2 linked regions of the Paludisphaera rhizosphaerae genome follow. The protein of the gene in region 1 interacts with the protein of each later gene in a pairwise test. Links are inferred from orthologs where the notes say so. Each region holds a gene or a part of one and is shown on either strand. Other genes may lie near its edges. The genes, in order: dnaE and G5C50_RS16910.

Evidence for each region.
Region 2: the proteins of dnaE (region 1) and G5C50_RS16910 interact in binary tests that used the Escherichia coli proteins (3 or more experiments, as listed by UniProt). The link is inferred for Paludisphaera rhizosphaerae from one-to-one orthologs.

The regions. Positions count from the first base shown.
Region 1 is NZ_JAALCR010000021.1:62,860-73,366, forward strand. Bases 2,402-6,708 are described here. They hold dnaE (DNA polymerase III subunit alpha), read left to right. Parts: upstream 2,402-2,791; coding sequence 2,792-6,508; downstream 6,509-6,708. Other genes in these bases: G5C50_RS23675 (vWA domain-containing protein), read left to right, coding at 2,402-2,682. In the rest of the region: nickel-responsive transcriptional regulator NikR, read left to right, coding at 1-18; G5C50_RS23670 (hypothetical protein), read left to right, coding at 33-836; more of G5C50_RS23675, read left to right, coding at 1,039-2,401; G5C50_RS23685 (ATP-binding protein), read right to left, coding at 6,934-8,649; G5C50_RS23690 (hypothetical protein), read right to left, coding at 8,906-9,448; G5C50_RS23695 (hypothetical protein), read right to left, coding at 9,754-10,317. UniProt on the Escherichia coli protein: DNA polymerase III is a complex, multichain enzyme responsible for most of the replicative synthesis in bacteria. This DNA polymerase also exhibits 3' to 5' exonuclease activity. The alpha chain is the DNA polymerase catalytic subunit.
Region 2 is NZ_JAALCR010000012.1:87,504-96,604, reverse strand. Bases 2,843-5,743 are described here. They hold G5C50_RS16910 (pyridoxal phosphate-dependent aminotransferase), read left to right. Parts: upstream 2,843-3,658; coding sequence 3,659-4,828; downstream 4,829-5,743. Other genes in these bases: G5C50_RS16905 (DUF1559 family PulG-like putative transporter), read left to right, coding at 5,306-5,743; G5C50_RS16915 (cytochrome c), read left to right, coding at 3,165-3,584; G5C50_RS16920 (DUF1559 family PulG-like putative transporter), read right to left, coding at 2,843-2,908. Outside these bases: G5C50_RS16935 (hypothetical protein), read right to left, coding at 1-199; ypfJ (KPN_02809 family neutral zinc metallopeptidase), read right to left, coding at 466-1,332; G5C50_RS16925 (hypothetical protein), read right to left, coding at 1,491-1,850; more of G5C50_RS16920, read right to left, coding at 1,865-2,842; more of G5C50_RS16905, read left to right, coding at 5,744-6,376; G5C50_RS16900 (hypothetical protein), read left to right, coding at 6,486-6,959; G5C50_RS16895 (hypothetical protein), read left to right, coding at 7,250-7,513; G5C50_RS16890 (Sec-independent protein translocase subunit TatA/TatB), read left to right, coding at 7,568-7,783; G5C50_RS32715 (Sec-independent protein translocase subunit TatA/TatB), read left to right, coding at 7,832-8,158; G5C50_RS16880 (acyl-CoA thioesterase), read right to left, coding at 8,227-8,754; G5C50_RS16875 (class I SAM-dependent methyltransferase), read left to right, coding at 8,881-9,101. UniProt on the Escherichia coli protein: Shows aminotransferase activity with methionine and histidine as substrates, and to a lesser extent also with phenylalanine.

The sequences.
Region 1 (10,507 bases):
CATCCGCATCCTCATTGAGGCTCGAGTTCTTGATGCCTGAAGAAGAGTCGACCGAGGCACCAAGGCTTCACGCGAAGCTATTCCCGTCGGAGCCGATCATCGGCGGCCCGTTTCTGAATGCCTTCCACAAGGTCTTGAAGGCGACCTTGCCGGAATGGACCTCTCGCCTGACTGTCCGCGAGGGCGGCGTCGATCGTTGCGTAGTCGGGCCCGACGACGATCTCGCCGCGGCCATCCCGATCGTGCCGAGGATCTCGCCGAGGGGCAGGCAAGGTGCCCACCTTTACGGAGCCTATCGGGGCCTTAGCTTCCTCCTGATTTCCTCGCCCGACAGCCTGCCGCCCAGCCATAACGTGATCAACATCTGCTCGGACGGCCGTCCCGAGATCGAAGGACGGTCTACCCACGAGTGGATCCGAACTTTCTTCGAAGCCGTCGTCGCCGCGATTCCGATCCGGTACGGCCTCGCCTGCGACGGCGAGGAATTTAGCGCGCAGAACAGCATCGCCGACGAATGGAGCGTGGAATTGGTCGGCCGGGACATGACGAAGTCGCTTCCGGGGCTGTACTGGCTCAACTACTTCGGCGAGCCCTACGTCGACTTCATCGGCGAGACTCGCCTGACGACCGCACCTGGCCCGATCGTCCGCAAGGTCGACCACGGCGTGTTCATCGAACTCGCCGAATCCCCCTGGGACTGGCGATCCCCGGCGTACCAGTCGCTCCGGGAGGATGTTCTGAGCCATCTCGGCCCCGAATACTTTTACTCCCTCCAGAACCCCGACCGCCCCACGATCGCCCCGACCTTCACCAGGAGCCAGTCGGCGTTGCCTTGAATCCAACAAGCGACCGGTACAACTCTTCAGCGCCGACAATCCTTTTCCCCACCTGACCGCACACCCGCGAGCATTTCGACGTACAGACTCTTGGATTCGGCCGTCGATCCTTCACATCTCACGACAGATCAGTCGGATCTCGCTTCGATCGTACAACTTGCGAGGACACGTTATGGGCCTCACGTCTCAAGCGGCTTCTTCCATGCGCCGATGCTTCCGTCCCGGCCTCTTCGTCGCGGCGTTCGTGAGCATCCCGGTAGGATGCGGTCAGGGCGAGCAGGCGGGGGAAAAAGCAGCCGCCCTGGCCGAACCGGCAGCCGCCCCCACTGGGCACATGGTTTCCCAGGATGCTTTCATCGCGCCAGATCCAGCGCCCCAGAGTTCCTTTAAGGCAGCAGCCAAGGTTGAGCCTGTCGTCAACGCCGAGAGCTACGCGAAGATCGTCGACAACGGATTCCTTCGCGCCGATCAGCAGCCGCTCTCCACGTTCTCGATCGACGTGGACACCGCATCTTACGCCAACGTGCGCCGCTTCCTGACCCAGGGGATGAGGCCGCCGAAGGACGCCGTGCGGATCGAGGAGTTGATCAACTACTTCCCCTACAACTATCCTCCGCCGAGCGGGGACAACGCCTTCGCGGCTAACGTCGAATTCACCGGGTGCCCCTGGAACGCCGACCATCGCCTCGCGCGGATCGGGCTGAAGGGCAAGGAGATCAAATCCGAGAAGCGTCCGCTCGCGAACCTCGTCTTCCTGCTGGACGTCTCGGGCTCGATGAACAGCCCTAAGAAGCTGCCGCTCTTGAAGTCGGCCCTGAGCATGCTCGTCGAGCAACTCGGCGAGAACGACCGGGTGGCCGTCGTCGTCTATGCCGGCGCCGAGGGCCTCGCGCTGCCGTCGACCTCGTGCGAGAATAAGCAGGCGATCCTCTCGGCGCTCGAGGGCCTGGCGGCCGGCGGATCGACCAACGGCGGTGCGGGGATCGTCCTGGCGTACGAAACGGCCGTCCGCAACTTTATCCCGGGCGGCACGAACCGCGTGATCCTCTGCACCGACGGCGACTTCAACGTCGGCGTCACCAGCCGTGAGGCGCTGACGAGCCTCATCCGGGAGAAGGCCCGCAGCAAGGTCTTCCTCAGCGTCCTCGGCTTCGGCGACGGGAACCTCAAGGACGCGACGATGGAGCAACTCGCCGACCTGGGCAACGGCAATTACGGCTACATCGACTCCCTGGCCGAGGCGAAAAAAGTGCTCGTCGAGCAGATGAGCGGCACCCTCGTCACGATCGCCAAGGACGTCAAGATCCAGGTCGAATTCAACCCCTCGAAGGTCGGCTCGTATCGCCTGATCGGCTACGAGAACCGCGTCATGGCCGCCGAGGACTTCAACAACGACGCCAAGGACGCCGGCGAGATCGGCGCAGGCCACACGGTCACGGCCCTCTACGAAATCGTCCCGCCCGGCGCGCCCGTCGATCCGAGCGTCGACCCGCTCAAGTACGCGAAGCCCGACGTATCGGCCGTCTCGCTCGGATCGCCGGAGACGCTCACGGTGAAGGTCCGCTTCAAGGCCCCTGAGGGGGACGAGAGCAAGAAGATCGAGCAAGGGTTCGTCGACGAGGGGCGCGGTCTCCCCGAGGCTTCGGCCGACTTCCGATTCGCCGCCGCCGTGGCCTCGTTCGGGATGTTGCTCCGCGACTCGCCCCACAAGGGGGCCGCCACCTTCGGCAAGGTCGCGGAGTTGGCGGAGACGGGGCTGGGGGACGACCCCTCGGGATATCGCAGGGAATTCCTCGGCCTGGTTCGGACAGCGTCCGACCACCCCGATCGATCCGGGCCGCACTGAGGCATCCCCGCGCCGAAGGGTTCGACCCGCCGGGACTCGCGTGGTATACTGAACGTGGACGCCCGTGCACGCGCAACCGGCGTCATCGCTGCCACGGGAGCAATCGGGAATGTCGAGCCGACCGTTCTGCCATCTTCACTGCCACAGCCACTACAGCCTGCTCGACGGGGCCAACAAGCTCCCCGACCTGGTGAAGCATGTGAAGTCGAGCGGCATGTCGGCGGTTGCGGTGACGGACCACGGCAACCTCTTCGGCGCAGTGGAGTTTCTCCGCGAGGCCAAGTACGCGGGCGTGAAGCCGATCGTCGGCATCGAGGCCTACGTCGCGCCGGGCAAGCGGACGGACCGTTCGAACAGCGGCTCGGGCGAGGAGAAGTTCGCCTACCACCTGACGCTGCTGGCGAAGAACGGCACGGGCTTTCGCAACCTGCTGCGGCTGTCGTCGCGGTCGTACCAGGAGGGCTACTACTACAAGCCCCGCATCGACAAGGAGTTGCTGGCCCGCTACAGCGACGGGCTGATCTGCCTGTCGGGCTGCGTGGGGTCGGAGTTCTCCCAGCACCTGCTGCACGACCGCTTCGAGCAAGCCGAAAAGCTGGCGATCTGGTATCAGCAGACCTTCGGCGAGGGGAACTTCTACGTCGAGATCCAGGACAACGGCCTTCAAATCCAGCGCGACGCCCGCGAGCGCCAGGTCGACCTCGCCCGCAGGCTGGGCCTGCCGATCGTCGCCACCAGCGACGCCCACTACCTGAAGCAGGAAGACCACCTCTCGCACGACGTCCTGCTCTGCATCAACACCGGCAAGACGATCGACCAGCCGCTGGACAAGCCGCGGTTCGTGGACGACTCCGGCAACAAGATCTCCGACCAGTTCCACGTCCGCACGCCCGACGAGATGTACGCGGCCGCCAAGGGGTATGAAGAGGCCCTGAAGCAGTCCACGCTCATCGCCGAGATGGTCGAGGACAACTACGCCAGCGCCGAGCTGGGCAAGCGGCAGTTCCCCTCGTTCCAGCCTCCGGACGAGAAAACCCCCGAGCAGTATCTTCGCGACCTGTGCGATCAAGGACTCCGCGAGCGATACCCATCTCCCACCCCGCCGGAGGTCCTGGAGCGGCTCGACCACGAGCTGGCTACGATCAACCGGATGGGCTTCGCCTCGTACTTCCTGATCGTCTGGGACTTCGTCCGCTACGCCCGCGAGAACAACATCCCGGCGTTGGCGAGAGGCTCGGCGTGCGGGGCGCTCGTGGCGTACGCGCTGCGGCTCAGCGACGTCTGCCCGCTCAAGTACGACCTCCTGTTCGAGCGGTTCCTGGACCCAAACCGGTCGGAAGCGCCTGATATCGACATCGACCTCTGCCAGGAACGGCGGTACGAGGTCATCGAGTACGTCCGGCGCAAGTACGGCGACGCCAACGTCGCGCAAATCGGCACGTTCGGCACGATGAAGGCCAAGGCCGCCATCAAGGACGTCGGCCGGGCGATGAACATGCCGCTGTCGCGGGTCGAGGAGATCAACAAGCTGATCCCGACCCGCCTGAACATCACCCTCGACGAGGCCATCGCCGAGGAGCCGATGCTCCGCAAGCTCAGCGAGTCCGACCCGGAGGTCGAGAAGCTCCTGAATTTCGCCCGCCGGCTGGAGGGCTCGGCGCGCAACGCCAGCACGCACGCCGCCGGCGTGGTGATCGCCGACCAGGCGCTGGAGAGCCTCGTCCCGCTGCAGGTGATCCGCCGCGGCGACAAGGAGGAGGTCGTCTGCACCCAGTGGGACATGGGCGACGTCGAGAAGGCCGGCCTTCTCAAGATGGACTTCCTCGGCCTCCGCAACCTGACCACGCTCCAGGCGGCCGTGAAGCTCATCACCGAGCGCCACCCCGAGGACAACCTGGACCTCGGCAAACTCCCGCTCGACGACCCCGAGGCCTTCGCGCTGCTCCAGCGCGGCGAGACCAAGGGCGTGTTCCAGCTCGAATCGGCGGGCATCCGCGACCTGCTGGTGAAGATGAAGCCCGACCGCTTCGCGGACATCATCGCCACCAACGCGCTCTATCGTCCCGGCCCGCTCAACGGCGGTATGGTCGACGAGTACGTCGACGTCAAGAACAAGCGGAAGGAAGCCTCCTATCTGCATCCCGTGCTGCGGGAAGTCCTGGAAGAGACCTACGGGGTCATGGTCTACCAGGAACAGGTCATGCGGATCCTCAACCGCCTGGGGGACATCGAGCTCTCCAAGGCGTACGCCTGCATCAAGGCCATCTCCAAGAAGAAGATGGAGACCATCGCCGAGGGCCGCGACCAGTTCATCAAGGGCGCCATCGCCAAGGGGCTGGAGAAGGACAAGGCTGCGGGCATCTTCGAGCTGATCGTCTTCTTCGGCGGCTACGGCTTCAACAAGTCGCACTCCACGGCCTACGCACTGGTGGCCTACCAGACGGCCTACCTCAAGTCGCACTACCCCACGGAGTACATGGCGGCCGTCCTCTCGTCCGAGATGGGGGGCGCCGAGCGCGATAAGTTCTTCGTTGAACATATCGATGACTGCCGCCGCATGAACATCGAGGTCCTGCCGCCCAACGTCAACCAGGGCGAGGCCACGTTCACCGTCCACACCGAGGGGAAGATCGAGTTCGGCCTGGAGGCCATCAAGGGCGTCGGCGCCAAGGCCGTCGAGGCGATCATCAAGGCCCGCGCCAAGGACGGGCCGTTCAAGAGCCTGGAAGACTTCTTCGAGCGGATCTCCAACCGTGACGTCTCCGCCGCCGCCGCCGAGACCCTCATCCGCGCCGGGGCGTTCGACTTCCTGGGCGCCCGGCGGTCGCAGTTGCTGGCCATCCTCCCCCGCGCCATGCAGGGGGGCCAGTCCAAGCAGGAGGACCGCAAGCGCGGCCAGCGCGGGCTGTTCGACGACGACGACACGGCCCCGGCCTCGAACGGCCCGGTCGCGTCCAACCTGCCGGACGTCCCCGAGCTGCCGGACGTCGAGCGGCTCCTGGGCGAGAAGAAAGCCCTGGGCTTCTACATGTCCAGCCACCCGCTCTCCCGCTACGCCGACAAGCTGGAGGCCCTGGCGACCCACCGCGCGGCGGACATCGCGGCGGCGGCTGCGAAGCTCAAGGAGTCTTCCGGCGGCTCGTCGGGCGGGGGCGGCGGTCGGGGCGGGTTCCGCGGCGGCGGCGGCGGCGGCGGCAACCGGATGGAGGTGATCCTGGGCGGGCTGGTGACGAACGTGCAGGTCCGCAACGTTCAGAAGAGCCGGTCCGGGCTCACTCGCATGGCCAAATTCACCTTTGAAGACCTGAGCGGCTCCACGCCGGCCATGCTCTGGCCGGAGGAGTTCGCCAAGATGGGCGACGTCATCAAGGACGACGCCATCGGCTTCATCAAGGGGACCATCGACCTCAGCCGGGAGCCCGCCGAGATCGTCGTCAGCCGATTCATCCCGATCGAGAACGCCGACGCCGAGCTGTCCAAGGGGGTTGTCGTCACGCTCCGCAAGGGGGTCCAGCAGCAGGAGGACCTGGAACGGCTGCTGCGGATCGTCCGCGTCCGCCCGGGGAACCTGGACCTCTACCTGGAGATCTTTGGCATCGAGAACGTCCGCCGCGTGATCTACCGCGCGGGGGCGTCGATGAAGGTCAAGTACGACGACCGGATGGTCTCCGAGATGGGCTCGGTCGTCGGCCCGGCGAACGTCCGCCTGCTGGGCGCCCGCGGCGCCACCGCCCGCGCCGAGGTCCTCACCGCGTCCGCGCCCTCGCCCGCCGTCGGCCGCGACGAGCCGATGGAAGACGGGATGGAATCCGGGGACGACGATTGAGCTTCTCGCGTGCGAAGGCTCTTATTTCTGTCCCCTCTCCCACCGGGAGTGGGTGGCCCGAAGGGCAATACTGTTCGGCACGACTTGCATATAAGCCATCGGAGGCGATTGCCTCCCTTCTCCTCTGGTGGGAGAAGGTGCCCCGTAGGGGCGGATGAGGGGGGTCATAACCGTCGGCGGACGTTGGGATCCCCCTCATCCGGCCTTCGGCCACCTTCTCCCACCAGGGGAGAAGGGAGGTTTCCATCGCTTCTTCTGAAGCTCAATTCCCGTGCCGAACAGTATTGGCCCGAAGGGCCGGGTGAGGGTCGTCGGACTGTAGGCATAGCCTGATATCATGGCTGGCCGCGTCCAGCAGGCCCTCCGCGCTCCCACAACCCTCACCCGCCGCTGCGCGGCACCCTCTCCCGGTGGGAGAGGGGACTTCAATCGCCGCCTGGCTCGTCTTCGTCCATCGGCAAATCCTCATCCTTCGGCTCCGGGCGGCGGAGGGCGGGGAGTTCGATGGTGAAGGTGGAGCCTCGGCCCAGCTGGGACGTCACCTGGATCGTCCCGCCGTGCTCGCGGACGATCTTCTGCGAGACCGGCAGGCCCAGGCCGGTCCCGCGCGAGCCCTTGCTGCTGGCGAAGATCTGGAAGATGCCCGCGATATCGTCCTCGGCGATCCCCTTGCCGTTGTCCTGCACGCGGATGCGGACCACGCCCGTGTCGGCGGCGTTCTCGATCGAGACGGCCACTCGGGGCTGGTTCGCTCCTTCGGCGGCGTCGATCGCGTTGGTCACCACGTTCAGCACGGCGCGGTGGATGCCGTCCGGGTCGACCCAGATCTTGGGGAGAGCCTCGCAGGGGGCCCAGTCGAGCTTCACCTCGAACTCCGCGGCGCGTGACTGCATCAGCTCCACGACGTCGCCGACGGTCTCGTTCAGGTCGGTCGGCTCCAGGGCGGGCTCGCGGTCCTTGCTGAACGAGAGCATGTCCATGACGAGGTTGTAGATCTTCGTTTGGTTCTTCTCGACGATCGTCCAGCCCCGGCGCACGATCGACTCGTCCTTCTCGTTGAGGCCCAGGTCGATCAGGTAGCTCCCCCCGCGCACGCCTTGAAGGATGTTCTTGATGTGGTGCGAGAGCGTGGCGATCGTTTGTCCGACGGCGGCCAGGCGTTCGGCCTGGATCTTGTCGTTGTAGAAGGTGGTGTTCTCGATGGCCAGCCCGGCCTGGTGGCCGATGGCGACCATCAGCATCAGGTGGTCCTGCGAGAACTTCCCGCGACGCCCCGGCTTGCCCACGGGGATGAGGGCGGAGCCGTCGGACTGGATGTCGGCGTAGAGGACGCCCAGCGTGGTGTGGCGGCCCTGGACGGGGACGCAGATGGCCTCCCGGATGCGGAAGTCCATGATCGATTCGGCCGGGCCGAACCGCTTGTCGCCGGGGGCGTCGGACGTGATGACCCCCTGCCCTTGCTCCAGCACGTAGTCGGTGATCGTGCTGGAGATCGTCATCCGCTCCTCGGCGTCGGCCGGGATCCGCCAGCGGACGGCCTTGGGGACGAGCGCTCCGGATTCATCACGCAGCAGGATCGCGCCCCGGTCGGCGCCGATCGACTCGAAGACCAGCTCCAGCACCTGCGGCAGCAGCGAGTCCACGTCCAGGATATTGCTGACGGCCTGCGTGGCTCGGTACATCACCGAGAGGTTCATCAGCCGCTCGCGGAGCCATCCCGCAGCGCCGTCGGGCTGCTGAAGGACCCGCGAACCCTCGTCGGAGGGGATGCTGCGGAGGATGGCCGAGCGGTCCTCCGGGCTGCTCTTGCTCAGCAGGTCGACCCGCGTCGTCAGGTCGCGCCGGCTGTCGAGCACGCCCTCATTGTAGAGCATGACCGTCTGGCCGAGCTGCAGCCGGTCCCCGGAGCGCAGGGGGGCCTGATCGACCAGGTGGCCGTTGATGAACGTGCCGTTGGCCGACCCCAGGTCGACGATCCGGAAGACGTCGTCCTCCAGCCGGATCTCCGCGTGCCGGCGCGAGACCTCGGTGTCGTGCAGGCGGATCGGGTTCGAGGCGTCCCGGCCCAGCCCCACGGCGCTGGACTGGAACTCGAACCGCTTGCCCTGATCGGCCCCCTGGATGACGAACAAGGAGGCCACGGGGTTCAAGCTCCTCGGCTGGGCGTGGAAGAGGAAGAGGCGGACGGACGGCGATCTCAGAAAGACACCCCGTCACCGTAACCCATGCCTCCGAGCCCGTCAACCGCCGGCGCGAGCGTCACTCATCCAGGACCATAACGACCTTCCCTCCTCGCGGGGGAGGGCGGCCGCTCAGGAGTTGCCAGTTGTCCGTTGTCAGGAACAATCGTGGGTTGTTCTGGCTAAGAACTGAGAACCGGCAACTGAGAACTCCCTGTCAGTCGTCCCGACGCCTCATTAACCGACGCCCTCGCAGCCCGGCCGCCCCGATGACCGCGATCGACGCCGAGACCCACGCCGAGGGCTCCGGCACCGGCGCGGCAACCACGTTAACCGTGTAGTTCGCGCTGATCGTCACTCTGTCGCCGGCGGCGGTGGTCACGCCGACATCGAAGGTCGCCGGAGCACCATTGATGTTCACGCTATACAGGCCCACCGCGGACGTTGGGTCGATCGTCACCGTGAACAAGGCGCCCGTGTACGTTCCCCCGCTCGGGAGCGTGAAGAAGATGGGACTCGCCTCCAGGCGCGTCGAGGTCCCGGCCAGATAGGGGAAATAGACCCCCGTACTGGCGAGGCTGGCGCCCGGGTCCAGGTGCAACGTGCCCGTGAACGTGTAGGAAAACGAGTCGGAGGCCAGGGTGACCGTCGGGTTTGGGACGTCCAGCGTGACGGTGCTCGCCGCGTCGGCTGGGGCGGCGAGGCCGCCGATGAGCAGGGTGGCGGCGAGGGCGGCCGCGATTCGGGACTTGAGGCGCATCGGCTTCATCGCTCCTGAGGGTTCCGCGCGATTCGACTTCGAAATCGAACAACCCCCAGAGATATAACCGATCTCCCAGGCCTTTTTAAGGTCATATCCAAATGTTGACAATAATCACCGCGTCCCGTGCTAACGCTTCGGGGGGTGAGGAGGATGATCTCGAAGCGGGGGCGGGGCCGGGCCTCGTCGCCGATCGCACGCCACCGGCATACATCCCGAAGGCTGGGTCGAGACCCAGCTTGGAAAAGGCGACGTTCGCGCGTGCTGGGTCCGGCCCCAGCCTACCAGCTTATCGGTCAGGCTGATCAGTTGCGGAGGAGCCGACGCCCTCGCAACCCGGCCGCCGCGACGACCGCCATCGACGCCGAGACCCACGCTGAAGGTTCGGGGACGGCATCCAGTGCGCCCGGACCTGACCCCGAGGCCGAGACCAGCAGCGAGTAGTTCACGTAAATGACCTTGCTGTCGCCGGTCGTGAAGTTGCTTTCCATGATCTGGAAGGTGGGCGCAGCGGTGCCCGAGGAGTTCTTGTCGTAGAGCCCCGCCAGCGTGGTGGGGTTGATCGTCACGCTGAAGAGGACGCCGGCGTAGGTTCCGCCGGTTGGATTCAGCGGCAGGCTGGCGACAGTGCCGATCAGGCCGACCTTAGGCCCGGCGTAAGGGTTATACAGACCGAAGCCAGCCAGACTGTACCCCTCGTCGAGCGTGAACGTCCCCGTGAACTCATATTGATACGACGACGACCCCAGAACCGTCGTCCCGTTCGGCTGGTCCAGCGTCAGGCTGAAGCCCGCACGCGCCGTCCCCGAGCCGGCGGCCGCGAGCGCGACGGCCGCCAGGGCGACGCCTAGTCGCAATCCCAAACGCATCAGCAAGTCCTCCCGGGTGTTCGAGTGCGCGCCGTCGTCCCGCCGCCGCAGGGGATCGACCCCGCGGCGACCCGCCAAAGTTAACCGGCCCCCAGGCGCTCTTCAACCAAAATCAGGCCAGCCGATTCAGATATCCGAATCTGTTTGAATGGTTGAAAGCGAGCATGAGCCGACGCCGTCTCGCGAGCGA
Region 2 (9,101 bases), on another replicon or contig:
CCTTGGTGAACGCCGGGAAGCCGACGTAGCGGGCGAGCTTCGCCGAGGGGTTGTTCAACAGCTTCTGCGAGAGCGTCAGATACTGGTGCAGCGACACGGGAGAGGCGCTGGAGAGAACCACCCGCTCTTCCAGCGGGGCCTCCGCCGTCGGCTTGAAGGCGTGGCGCAGCCGACGGTTGCGGTTCGAGGGGGCCGACATGCGACGATCCTCCATGATCGCAGAAGAGCGAGGCGGCGCCCGGCGGAACTCCTCCCCCGACCACCCGGCCAGGGTCCGACGCCGCGAGGGAACCCGGCGCGACTCCGTCGCCGATTCCCTGACGCCTTCTGTATCGGCCCCCTGAACTCCGCCGGCTCTCCCAAACGGCCCCGACTTGGAGTCGGTCGCGCCAGCCGCGCCGAACGTGCGGGTCCTGACGGCGCATGGAAAGGCCCGACGCGCCTCCGCGTCGGGCCCGGAGAAGTTCAGAGATCGCCGCGTTCGCCAGCCGCGAAGGTGTCGCCCTGGTTGATGTCGCCGGTCTGGAGGCCCTTGGTGAACCACCGGATCCGCTGCTCGGAGCTGCCGTGGGTGAACGAGTCAGGGACAACGTAGCCCTGCGCCTGGCGCTGGAGCGCGTCGTCGCCGATCGCGTTCGCGGCTCGGAGGCCGTTCTCGATGTCCCCCTCCTCCAGGATGCGCCGCTTCAACTGGATGTCATGGGCCCAGACGCCGGCGAAGAAGTCGGCCTGGAGCTCCAGCATGACGGACAATCGGTTGGCGTCTTCCTTGCTCACCTGCTGTTGCAGCCGCGAGATCTTCTCGCTGATCCCCAGCAGGTTTTGGACGTGGTGGCCGACCTCGTGGGCGAGCACGTACGCCTGGGCGAACTCGCCGGGGGCGTTGAAGCGGTTCTTCAACTCGTCGTAGAACGCAAGGTCGATGTAAACCTTCATGTCCCCCGGGCAATAGAACGGCCCGACCGCCGAGCTGGCCAGGCCGCAGCCCTGGGTCGTCACCTGGTTGGAGAACAGGACGAGGGTTGGATGCTCGTACCGGCGTCCCATCTTGGCGAACTGCTCGTCCCAAACGTCCTCGGTCATCCCCATCAGGGTTCGGACGAACTTGCCCTGCTCCTTCTCCTCCGGGCTCAGCTCGCGCTGCTGGGCTGCGCCGCCGCCACCGCCACCGCCTCCACCGCCTCCGAAGATCTGAAGGAGAGGCCGCGGGTCGATCCCGAAGAACATCGCCAGGAGGATCACGATCAATGTACCGAGTCCGCCGATAACGGCCGGTGACATGCCCCGACGATCCTCGACGTTCTCGCTCTCACGTCCACCTTGCCATCGCATTGGGGTGCCGCTCCCGGTTGTTCTTCATCGAATCAAAAGACCGCGCCCGTCGACTTGCGGGAAGATCTGCGCGACCGTCATGGTCAAAGGGTATTTGCACCCTCAAGGCATGGCAAGGGGCGTGCCGTTTCGGGTGCGAAATCGGTCCGCCGGACCAATCACTCGGTGATCGTCTCCAGCAGGCGGCAGCCGATCCAGTAGACGGAGCCGGCGTGGGGGCCGTCGGCGATGCTGACGCGTGCGTCGTCGCCGTCGATCGCCAGAACGTCGACCCGGGTCCCGGTCGACAGGAAGACGGTTTCCACGGGGGGAGCTTCACCCTTGCGAAGGGGCTTGCGGCCCTTGGCCGTGGGATCGGGGAGGGTCTCCAGGGTGACTTCCGAGGCCCCCCCTTCCCCAACGACCTTCGCTCTGCCGCCGACGCGAAGATCCCACAGCCCAGCCGCGCCCGGCTTCGGCCCGCAGCCGAGCACCGTCGCGGGAACCAGAACCGTCGCCAGGAACGCTCGACGGTCCATCCGAATGCCCTTCATTAATAGGAGTCCGACGACAGGACCTCGCCGCCGGCGAGGCTCGCCAACGCCCACCAAGTCGGTAGGGCGATCGAGTCCTTGAAGAATCGGGCGGAGCCGTCGGCCATCAGGCCGTTCACGCCGCCGGGGTGCTTGCTCCGCGCCGCGACGTTGAGCGAAAGCTGGTTCCAGAACGGGTCGCTCTTGTCGCTGTGCGGCAGACCGCCCCGGCAGTCGACCTGGGGATCGTTGGGGCGTCGGCGGTTGTTGTACATGCTGTGGCCGGGGGCGCCGTAGAACCACTTGCTGCCGCGCGTCACCTGGAAGCCGGGGGGCGAGTTGGTGACGCAGAGCGACTGATAGTCGGCGTCGGACGTGATCGGCGGGCCGCTCGTCGTATTGTTTCCCGTGATGACGAAGCCGTTCAGAGGGGCCTGGGCGAACGTCATCCCCGGGACCGACCGGATCGACTCCGCAATCACAACCGTGTTCGACGTCCCGTCCGTCACGGCCCCGATCGTTGTCGCCTTGTTCTCTGTGAACATGCCGTCGGGACGGATCCCCAACGCCGCGCCGGAGGCGTCCAACGGGCTCTGGACCACGGGGTAGAGGCTGCCGACGCAGACCGGGTAGTTGTGCATGCCGTAGTTCGTCTGGGCGTATTGCGGCGGGCTGGGGTCGCTGGGGCAGAGGAACGTCGAGATGAAGATGCCGCCGGCCGTGGTGTTGGCGGGGTCGATGTCGGGCGAGAGGTTGAAGTTGAAGGCGTTGAAGACGACGCCCAGCTCAATCTGAGGAAGGAGTTGGGCGTAGGCCCCCCACGTGTTCCCCCGGCCGGCGATATGGCTGTTGATCCGCCCTGGCGGGAAGGCGTTGTGCGTCGAGACGTAGTTGTGAAGCCCCAGGCCGATCTGCTTGAGGTTGTTCACGCATTGGGCCCGCCGGGCCGCCTCGCGGGCCGACTGCACGGCCGGCAGCAGCAGCGCGATCAAGACGGCGATGATGGCGATCACCACCAGGAGTTCGATGAGGGTGAAGCCTTTCGACTCGTGCGGCTGTCGCATGTCGCGTCCTCAGAGTGTGTTGGTCGCAGGTGTCGAGTTCGGTCGGATTGTAAACCGCCGGGATTCGGCTTGTACACTCGTCGTCGCACGGAGGGGAAACCGGCGCGGTCTCTTCTGGCCGCGGTTCGGCCTTGCCGGTAGTCTATCTGGACGCCGACGGGCCGCGCGGCCCGTCCTCGCTCTCCGTCGACGCAATCGGGGGGCCCCTTCCTTGTCTAGAGGCCCCACTCTTGAAGTTCCCAAGAAGGAGTATTGCATGAAGAGCCTGATCTGCGGCGCCAGCCTGGCGGTCTTGATCGTCGCCGGCCTGATCTCCGCCCGGGTCGACGCCGCCGCCGACGACCCGGCCTCCGTCGAGGTCGTCATGAAGAAGCTGTTCGCCGGCAAGACCGCTCCGGCCAAGTCGCTCCAGGCTGCCGCCAAGAGCGACTCGCCCGACTGGGCCAAGGTTAAGGAGGTCTCCGACCTCTTCAGCAAATACGCCCCCGACCTCGGCAAGAACGACCCCCCCAAGGGCGACAAGGCCTCGTGGGCGAAGCTGACCAAGGCCCTGACCGACGAGACCAAGAAGCTCGCCTCGGCCGCTGACAAGAAGGACTCCGGCGAGCTGAAGGCTTCCGCCAAGGCGATCGGCGGCTCGTGCAAGTCCTGCCACGACGCGCACCGCCCCGAGTGATCCCCAAGCCGTCGCCCGCGCTGATGCGAGGCGACGGCTCTCCTCCGCCCCGCTCTCGTTCTGAGACGCCTTCGATGCAGCATCCTCTCCTCTCGGTCAAGTCCTCGCGATTCACCGACAGCGTCATCCGAGGCATGTCGATCGAGGCCCGCCGCCACGGCGCGGTCAACCTTGCGCAGGGGATGCCGGATTTCCCCGCTCCGCAGGTCCTTAAGGACGCCGCCTGCCGCGCCATCCAGGACGACGTCAACCAGTACGCGATCACCTGGGGCGCCCACGACCTCCGCCATGCGATCGCCGAACACGCCGCCTGGCACCTGGACCTGACCGTCGACCCTGAATCCGAGATCACCGTCACCTGCGGCAGCACCGAGGCGATGCTCGTCGCCCTGCTCTCGATCATCAACCCCGGCGACGAGGTGATCCTCTCGCAGCCCTTCTACGAGAACTACTGGCCTGACTGCGTTCTCGCCGGCGCGACGCCCCGGTTCGTCCCCGTCCGTCCCCCCGACTGGAGCTTCGACCCCGACGAGTTGGCCGCCGCCTTCAATGACCGCACCAAGGCCATCGTGCTCTGCAACCCGAACAACCCCACGGGGGGCGTCTGCTCGCGCGAGGAGCTGGAGGCCGTCGCCGCCCTCTGCCGCAAGTGGGACGTGATCGGGATCACCGACGAGATCTACGAGCACATCGTCTACGACGGCCGTAAACACGTCGCTCTGGCGTCGCTCGACGGCATGTGGGAGCGGTCGGTCACGGTCGGCGGGATGTCGAAGACGTACTCCGTCACCGGCTGGCGGGTCGGCACGATCCTCGCGCCGACGCATCTGACCAAGGCGTTCCGCCAGGTCCACGACTTTGTGTCGATCGGCGCGGCGGCCCCGCTCCAGGAGGCTGGGGCCGTCGCCTATCGGCTGCCCCGCGAATACTACGACGGCCTCGCCGCCTCCTACCAGGCGCGGCGCGACCGCTTCAGCCAGGTGCTCTGGGACGTCGGCTTCGAGTTCGCCGCGCCGCAGGGGGCGTACTACATCATGGCCGGAATCCGCCCGTTCGGGGCGACCGACGACGTCGCCTTCGCCGAGAAGCTCGTGCGCGAAGTCGGCGTGGCGACCGTCCCCGGTTCCAGCTTCTTCCGCGACAAGGAACTGGGCAGGTCGTACGTCCGCTTCTGCTTCTGCAAGAAGGACGAGACCCTCGACGAGGCGGCCCGTCGCCTACAGGGTCTGAGAGAAGTTGGTTGAGGCGAACCTCCTCCGCTTCTCTGATCCTGTCGCCAAGAGATCGGAAATTCCCGTGGAGTGTCCACGAGAGACATCGCCTCTGGGGGGCAGTTGGCCTTGTCGAACTCAGGGCTGCTGCTTCGCTGCAGCCACAGAGCAAACCGCTGCATCTGGACCCGGATTTGGGATCATCATGAGTTGCGATGAGAAATATCAACACAGCAGAAGAAATTACGAAATTTTAAGTCGCCTGGGTCGTCCCTGTTTGATTGAATGACCACCGGCGGTGTCATGTCGACCGGCCAGGCCTCCGATCGGCGGATTTCTCGACGGCGACGTCCCGCCTACCGTCCTTATCAATTCAAAAACTCAGCCTTGCGTTCGCTCAAAGGCCTCTCCGACCGAGGCTCCCGGGCTTGCACGCCTTCAATGTTCGAAGGCCTCCCGCACACCGCCCCTCGGCGAGGGATTCCCCCCTTTCGACCAGGATGCTCTCCCATGACACCACTCCCACGTCGCGGCTTCACGCTGATCGAGCTCTTGGTGGTGATCGCCATCATCGCCGTCCTGATCGCCCTCCTGCTGCCGGCCGTGCAGGCGGCCCGCGAGGCGGCCCGGCGGGCCCAATGCGTCAACAATCTCAAGCAGATCGGCCTGGCGGTCCATAACTTCGAGAACGCCAACACCAAGTTCCCCGACGGCCAGGGGCCCGTTCCCAAGGTCTCCGGCGCGCTTACCGCCGCGTACATCCGCGGATCGATCCTGACGCTGATTCTGCCCTATATGGAGCAGGCTTCGCTGTACGGGGCCTTCAACCTGGACCTCGACGTCCACACCTATCCGGAGAACGAGACGGCGAGGTGTCAGCAGATCGCCTCGTTCGTCTGCCCGTCCGACATGACGGCCAACAAGATGACCGGCAGCAGCGGCCAGCCCTACGGATCGAACAGCTATTACGGCTGCATCGGCGCCACGGCCGCCCAACTCTTCAACACCCCCGCGGTGGGGACGGCGGAGACCAATACGATCCTGCTCGGCATTTTCAATATCACCTTCAATCTGACCGGAAGCATCGCCACCAACCCCGACTTCCGCAAGGTGACTAGCACGGTGACGATCGCCTCGATCACCGACGGCACCAGCAACACGGCGATGTTCTCGGAGACCAAGCGGTCCAGCCAGCCGTCGACGACGACCCAGATCATGGCCAAGGATATGGCCCATCGCTCGCAGGGTTGGACGACGACGGCCGGCAACTACGCGCCCCCCAGCGACTGCGATACCAGCACGTATCTGCCGCTGAACTACCGTGGCCTGCAGTATCACCGGGCGCTTCAGGCGATGTCCACCTACGCCCACACCGTCCCGCCCAACTACAAGGGCTTCGACTGCTTGGATTCAGCGGCCGGCGCTTCACACATTGCGGCCCGCAGCAACCACTCCGGCGGCGTGTGCGTGCTTAACGCCGACGGCTCGGTTCGCTTCGTCAAGGACTCGATTAGCCTGCCGACCTGGATGGCCGTGGGGACCCGCGCCGGCGGCGAGGTCATCAGCGCCGACGCCCTCTGATCTCAGCCCTTCAGCCAGCCGATCGAACGACCGGGCGGCGTCCCCTTGGGGCTCGCCGCCCGGTCTTGCTTTCCAACCATCCCGAACGAGAGACAGATAGGGGAACGCCATGTTTCGAACTATTGTCGCCCCGCTGATCGTCGCGGCCGGCCTGGGAGCCGTCGCCGGCTGCGACGGCGGTCCGACCGTGAACAACAGCGTCACGTCGGCCGAGTCCGAGAACGGCCCGCTCGCCCAGATCGGCGCTCTTTACGCCGCCTTCACCGACACCCAGAAGAAGCCGCCTTCGGGGATCAAGGACTTTGCCTCCTTCGCCGAGTCCATGCCCGAGGGAGTCCAGGGAGTGAGGTCGGGCAATCTGGTTGTGATCTGGAGCGTGAAACTCGACGACACGACCCCCGGCGGTAAGGGAGACTCGGCCGACGAGGTTCTCGCCTACGAGAAGTCGGTCCCGGATTCCGGCGGCTTCGTCCTGATGAAGAATCGCACGATCCGCAAGATGACCGCCGACGAGTTCAAGGCCGCGCCCAAGGCCGCCGGGACGATCGAGGACCCCGCCAAGGCCAAGGTTAAGAAATCCTGACGAAGGCCCCCGAGGCTCGCCTCCTCTCCGTCCTCGGCTGGGGGATTGACAGGGGGCGCAGCCGCGGTAGGATAAGTAGAACGTAGTCCCACCCGCGTCGTCCCTGTCGAGACGCATTGGCCTATGGGCGGAGCCGAGCTGTCGGCCCCCACCAACCTGGCGGCGCCCCGTGCGCGACAATTCCTCGGCGGCCCGCTTCCCGTGGGCCTCACCTTCTCATACAAGCGCCTCCGCGTCCGTCGCGGATCAGGCGTCCTCCGACCGCTTTTGCGAGCCAAGGGCGAGGCGCGATGATCGGATTTCGCGAGCTGGTGTTGATCGCGATGGTCGCCGCGGCGCTCTACGGCCGCTCGGGCGTGCTCAAGAGCGACCGCGCCAAAACCGTCATGCCCTGGATCAGCCCCGTCCGGCGAGGAGGGCGCAAGCCCCCCAAACCCGTCGGAGCCTCGTTGATTCGGGGCGACCGCCTCTTCTGGGCGCTCGCTTTGATCGCCGCGGCGGCCGTGGCCGCCTGGATCGTCACTCGGACCCTGATCGCCGCCGGACCTCATTGATCTGATTTCGAAGTCGACCCGACCGACCCTATTCGACCGACAGAGGACCCAGCCATGCCCCTGCCTCTCGCCTTCCTGCCCAACCTCGGCACGACGGAACTGCTCGTGGTGGCGTTCGTCTCGCTCCTGATGTTCGGCAACCGCCTCCCCAGCGTGATGCGGTCGCTCGGCAAGAGCGTGACCGAGTTCAAGAAGGGCGTCGCCGGCATCGAGGACGAACTCGACCAGGCCGTCAACGCCGACAAGAAGATCACCCCGCCGACCCCCTGACCCGGACCAGAAGCGGATCGACCGCCAGCGCATTACGGAGCCTGCCGCATGCTTCCGAATCTCGGGCCGATGGAGATGATGATCGTCATGGGGCTGGCCGTCTTGCTCTTCGGCAAGCGGCTCCCCGAGGTGGGACGGTCGCTCGGCAAGGGGATCGTCGAGTTCAAGAAGGGCCTCAACGAGGTCACCAGCGCCCTTGACGTCGACTCGTCGTCGTCCTCGGCGATCTCGAACTACACCACCCCGTACCAGGCCCCGAAGTCGTCCTACGAGGGCTCGTCGTCCAGCTCGACCACGGTCGACGAGACCGTCCCCAAGTTCGAGGTCCCCGGCGCAGTTTCGACCACCGCCGAAGCCCCTCCGGCGACGAACTGAGTCGTTGGCGGCTGGTAGGCTGGGTCTTCGGCCCAGCCTACGGGATGTTCGCGGGCCGTCGCGTCGGATCAGAGAAAATCCGCCTTGTGCCGCTTCGCCTCCTCCCGCCGGGCCAGCCGAACGGCCTGGCGGGCGGCGGCGGCCTCGTCGCGGAGGCGGTCGGCCTCAGTGACCGACAGCAAGGGGGGAACCTCGTGGGGGCGCCTCCCCTCGTCGTCGAGCGCGACGTAAAGCGCATAGCCTGAGCCCACCTTGCGCCGACCGGGGTGCTGCAAGGCCTCGGCGTAGATCTCGATCTGGGTCTCGATCGAGGTTCGCCCGGCGTGGGTGACCTCGGCGACGATCTCCACCCGCTCGCCGACGTAGACCGGGCACAGGAACGTCATGGAGTCCATCGCGGCCGTCGTGACCTGGCCCTTGCCGACGTGCCGCAGGGCCGAGACCGCCCCGCATTCGTCGGCCATCCGCAGCATGACCCCGCCGTGCAGCGTGCCGAACGGGTTAGCCTGGCCCGGCACTGTGAGGATCGAGAGGCTTACCCGCGAGTCGATCGCCGCGCGGGGGGCTGTCGGGTCCTCATTCCTGGGAGCGTCCATCGTCGACGCGATCTCCTACGCTGAAGGATCGCCCGCCGCGTCGTCGTTCTCCCGGTCGTTGCGGCGGACTTAATTGAAGTATAAGCCGAACGTCAAACCACCTGATCCAGCCTCGAAAGACCGCCGATGTCCCTCGCCTCCTCCGTGTATCGCGGCCCCGCCGCCGTCTCCACCTTTGAAGTCGCCGGCCGACCCATTCGACTGGTGCGTCCCGCCGACCCTGACCGACTGCTGGACGACCCGGACGTCCACGACCGCAACCGCGCCGACGACTACATGCCCTACTGGGCGTACGTCTGGCCCGGAGCCCGGATGCTCGTGGAGGCCGTCGCCGAGCTTTGGGGAGG